Regions from separate parts of the Arthrobacter sp. 2MCAF14 genome, predicted to be linked through region 2. Evidence: predicted binding sites of a transcription regulator. Region 2 holds the regulator's gene; the other holds the start of a gene.
What was found. The regulator HrcA, encoded in region 2, represses chaperone genes, less so after heat shock. The targets are predictions, from matches to a motif close to TTNGCACTCGNNNNNNNCGAGTGCNAA.

Region 1: the regulator HrcA is predicted to act here: its motif matches at 1,041-1,067, upstream of AB4074_RS02580 (FmdB family zinc ribbon protein).

What each region holds. Positions count from the first base shown of each region.
Region 1 is NZ_JBFRHB010000002.1:150,948-153,145, reverse strand. Features, by position in the region: gene galU (UTP--glucose-1-phosphate uridylyltransferase GalU) at 1-251, opposite strand, end outside; gene AB4074_RS02585 (5-formyltetrahydrofolate cyclo-ligase) at 369-974, shown strand; gene AB4074_RS02580 (FmdB family zinc ribbon protein) at 1,130-1,393, shown strand; gene cpaB (Flp pilus assembly protein CpaB) at 1,494-2,198, shown strand, end outside.
Region 2 is NZ_JBFRHB010000025.1:10,336-12,533, reverse strand. Features, by position in the region: gene dnaJ (molecular chaperone DnaJ) at 1-274, opposite strand, end outside; gene hrcA (heat-inducible transcriptional repressor HrcA) at 342-1,355, opposite strand; gene AB4074_RS16365 (DUF3097 domain-containing protein) at 1,537-2,198, shown strand, end outside.

The sequences.
Region 1 (2,198 bases), on a different contig from region 2:
GCCTCGAGGGTCGCTTCCAAAGCCGGTACCCGGTCGAAGTGGTCCTCCAACGCACGTTTGTTGCGGCCTGTGATCATGAGGATGTCGTTGAGTCCCACGCTCACGGCTTCTTCGACGACATATTGGATGGCCGGCTTGTCGACTACCGGGAGCATCTCTTTGGGCATGGCTTTTGTAGCAGGCAGGAACCTGGTGCCGAGTCCGGCAACGGGGATAACGGCCTTGCGGACGGTGCAGTTGTTGGAAGTCACCGGACTAATCTAACGGAAGGAGCTGGACATTGGGCAAAAGGAACCTGTGCGGATAGAAGGGACTCCACTGTTTCTTCCCCGTCCTCAAGCCGCAAAGCAGCGTGAACTGGAGCAAAAATGACTTTGAAAGACGATATCCGCCGGGACTACCGCAAGCGCCGGCTGACATTGACCAGGCAACAGCGCGCTGACGCTGGAACGGGGATTGCCCTCGGTGGCCTCTCATGGGCGGATTCCGTTGCCCGGGGGAAACCGTCGACTTTTGCGGCCTATGTCGGAGTGGCCGCCGAGCCGCCGACAATGCCCTTGCTTGCGGCGCTCCACGCCGCCGGCCACAGGATCCTTCTTCCCGTCTGTGAACCGGAACGGCTTCTGAGCTGGGTCTATTGGACACCGGATACGGCCTTTGTCCGCTCAAAGTACGCGCCGATTGACGAGCCGGTGGGCGAACGATTCGACAGCGACGTCATCAGGGATGCCACTGGAATCTTCCTCCCGGCCACCGCCGTCGATGAAGACGGAAACCGTATCGGCCAAGGGGGCGGCTACTACGATCGGCTCCTCGACAAGCTCGACGCCGACGGGCAGCGTCCGCCGACTGTCGCCGTCGTATATGACCACGAAGTGCTGGCCGCGGGGACAATCCCGGCCGAACCGTTCGACAAGCCCGTGGCGGAGGCACTTACCCCCTACCGGATCGTCCGGCTGGTTCCGGCCGATTGATCGGGGCTTCCGACCTGTCTTCTCCGCCACATTTTGTGGTAGCGGCCCCGACTCCGGATGATAGAATTGGCACTCAGGCCCTGGGACTGCTAATGGACGGAACAATCCGCCTTGGCGGCACAGGACCTGTAGTTCGTCCCGGAGGAGGATCACCAGTGCCCACATATGCCTATGCCTGCAAAGACTGCGGACATGCCTTTGACATCGTTCAGTCGTTCACGGACAGCTCCCTGTCCGACTGCCCTGAATGCCAAGGGTCGTTGCGTAAGAAGTTCAACAGCGTGGGCGTCGTCTTCAAGGGATCGGGCTTCTACCGCACCGACTCCCGGGACTCCAAGGGAAGCACTGTTTCGGCCGCTCCCGCCGCACCAGCTGCGCCTCCGGCTCCAGCGTCGGTTCCGGCGGCTGCCGCGAGCTGATTGCGGTTTCCAGCGGCTCCCGGTTTTCCACATAGCTCAACGTTCCACATAGCTCAATAAAGCCCTGCCGCGGGCCTGCGTGCCCGGTTAGCGTGGCACCATGCCCGCAATCCCGAACGTACCCCCGGACCCCATGTCCGCCGGATCATTGTCGCTTCCGCGCGATAGACTCCTCGCACCGATCAACAAGGCCCGCACCGGCCGTCTTCAGGCTCTTCCCTTCAGGGCTGGCGGGCGCCGGGGCGCTACCGCGGGACCATCCAAACACCGCAGCTTCGGTAGCTGGTTAAACCGCAACCGCCGCCTCGTCGTGGCCCTCCTGCTATGCGTGGCCGCCGGGATCGCAGTCCATCAGCTGACTCCCGCTTCGGAGCGACGAGCCACGGTCCTGGCGGCCGCACGGGATCTTCCCGCCGGGTCCACTTTGACGGATACCGACCTCAAACCCCTCGATGTCCTTCCTGATGGAATTCCAGCCGGGGCACTCACCCCGAGAACCGGATACGGCGGAAAGCAGCTTGCCTCGCCGCTGCAGAAGGGGCAGATCCCCACGGACGCCCAACTCCTGGGGCCGGGCCTGCTGACCGGGACCGCACCCGCGACGGCGGCCGTTCCACTTCGCATGGCCGATCCCGCTTCAATTCAGCTCATCTCGCCCGGCCAGTTGGTCAACGTTGTGCTCACCGCAGCAGATGGATTTGAAGAGCCCGGCAAGAAATCCGAACTCTTGGCGTCGGCGGTCCCGGTTTTGTGGACATCCGCGCAAGGAGGCAAAGCGAACCAATGGTTGGGCACGAACGAGGCG
Region 2 (2,198 bases):
CGAAGATGTCCTGGAAGGCGAATCCCTGGCCCGCGTATCCTCCGCCGAAACCGTTGTCGGTCCCGTTCTCGTTGCCGGTGGCGTCGTAGACGCGGCGCTTCTGGGGGTCGGAGAGGACCTCGTAAGCGTGGGTCACCGCCTTGAATTCCTCGGCTGCACCGGCCCCGGGGTTCACATCGGGGTGCAGCTTACGTGCGAGTTTGCGGTAGGCCTTTTTGATCTCCTCGCCGGTTGCTTCCGGCGAGACGCCCAGAACGTCATAGTGACTGCTCAAAGTCGGTATCTCTTCCTTGTTTACGGTTCCACTGCGTTTCTTGCGAGGCGCCTTCCAGCCGAGGCTGTCAGCCGCCCAGAATGCGGGAAAGGTAGCGTGCGACGGCACGGACGGCCGCCATGGTGTTGGGGTAGTCCATGCGGGTGGGTCCAAGAATGCCGATCTTGGCGCTGCTGCCCGGACCGTAGCCCGTGGCAACCACCGAAGCCTCCGAGAGGCTGTCATAAGGGTTTTCGCGGCCGATGCTCACCGTGACGCCGCGAGGGTCTTCCGCCATATCCGACAGCAGCCGCAACATGACGACCTGCTCCTCGAGCGCTTCGAGGACCGGACCGATGCTCAGCGGGAAGTCCACGTTGGAGCGGGCCAGGTTTGCCGTGCCTGCCATGACCATGCGCTCGTCGCGGCTCCGCTCGGCAAGCCTTTCCAGGCCGTGGGCAAGGGCGCCTGCAAGGTTGCGAAGGGTCGGCGGGCACAAGGCAACCACCGAGGGCAGGACTTGCGGCATGAGGTCGAGCTGGGAGCCGGCAATGCTTCCAAGGAACCGCGCGCGCAAGGCCATGAGCTCTTCGTCGGTGGCGTCCGTCGCTGCGTGCACAACGCCCTGTTCCACCTTGCCAGAATCGGCGATCAATACCACCAAGACCTGGCGCGGTGCCAAAAGGACAAACTCAATGTGCCGGACGCGCGCGCGGCTCAGGTGCGGGTACTGGACGACGGCGACCTGGTTGGTCAGTTGGGAGAGGAGCCGGACGGTGCGCTCAAGGATGTCCTCAACGTCGTCGGGTCCCTCAAGCAAGGAATGGATAGCCCGGCGCTCGGCAGCCGAAAGCGGCTTGACCTCGGAGATGCGGTCGACGAACAGGCGGTAGCCCTTGTCCGTGGGAATGCGGCCGGCACTCGTGTGCGGTGCGGCTATGAGGCCTTCTTCTTCCAGAAGTGCCATGTCATTGCGGATGGTGGCGCTCGACACTCCCAAATGGTGCCGTTCAACCAAGGCTTTGGAGCCGACGGGCTCGCGGGAGTGAACGTAGTCCTCCACGATGGCGCGTAGCACTTCAAGCTTGCGTGGTTCGCTCACTGCCCACCTCCAATCAACATTTCAACAATTAGCACTCAACATGCCCAAGTGCTAACAAGTCTAGTATGAGCCACCTCGTTGTTAGCATTGGTACCGCTCGCGGCGAACATGATTCCCGCGCGGCCGTGGGTAATGCCACGGACCATCAACGATCCCCCTAGCGCAAAGTGGTGTGAAGACCGTGTCTTACGACAATTGGGGCCCGCAAGACCTCTCCTCGCCTGCCAAACGGCAACTGCCTGAGGTGCCCGTTGAACGCGGGATGGTTCTCGAGGACGTGCAGTCCGGTTGGGTCGGGGCCGTGACCAGGGTGGAAAAGTCCGGAGGCATGCACATTGTGGTGCTTGAGGATCGGCGGGGAAAGGCCAAATCGTTCCGGCTCGGCTTCGGATTCCTCCTGGAGGGACAAGCAGTGAAGCTCGTGCCGCCGGCTCCACGCGCCGCGGCCGCCAAGGCCGCGGCGCAAGCAGGCAGGACGGCATCGGGATCCGTCCGCGTCGCCGGCCAGCGGGCCCAAGTCGCCAAGGCGAGCCGGATTTGGGTGGAAGGCAAGCACGACGCTGAACTGGTGGAAAAAGTGTGGGGAGATGATCTCCGGGTGGAGGGCATCGTCGTCGAGCCCTTGCACGGCGTGGACGATCTCAAGGCGGCCATTGCCGGGTTCTCCCCCGGCCCGGGCCGCCGGCTCGGAATCCTCGTGGACCACTTGGTACCGGATTCGAAGGAGTCGCGGATTGCTGCCGACGCCATGACACTGCCGGGCGCCGCGGGAAACGTCCTGATCGTAGGACATCCCTACGTGGACGTCTGGCAGGCAATCCGGCCCAACGTGTTGGGGATCGA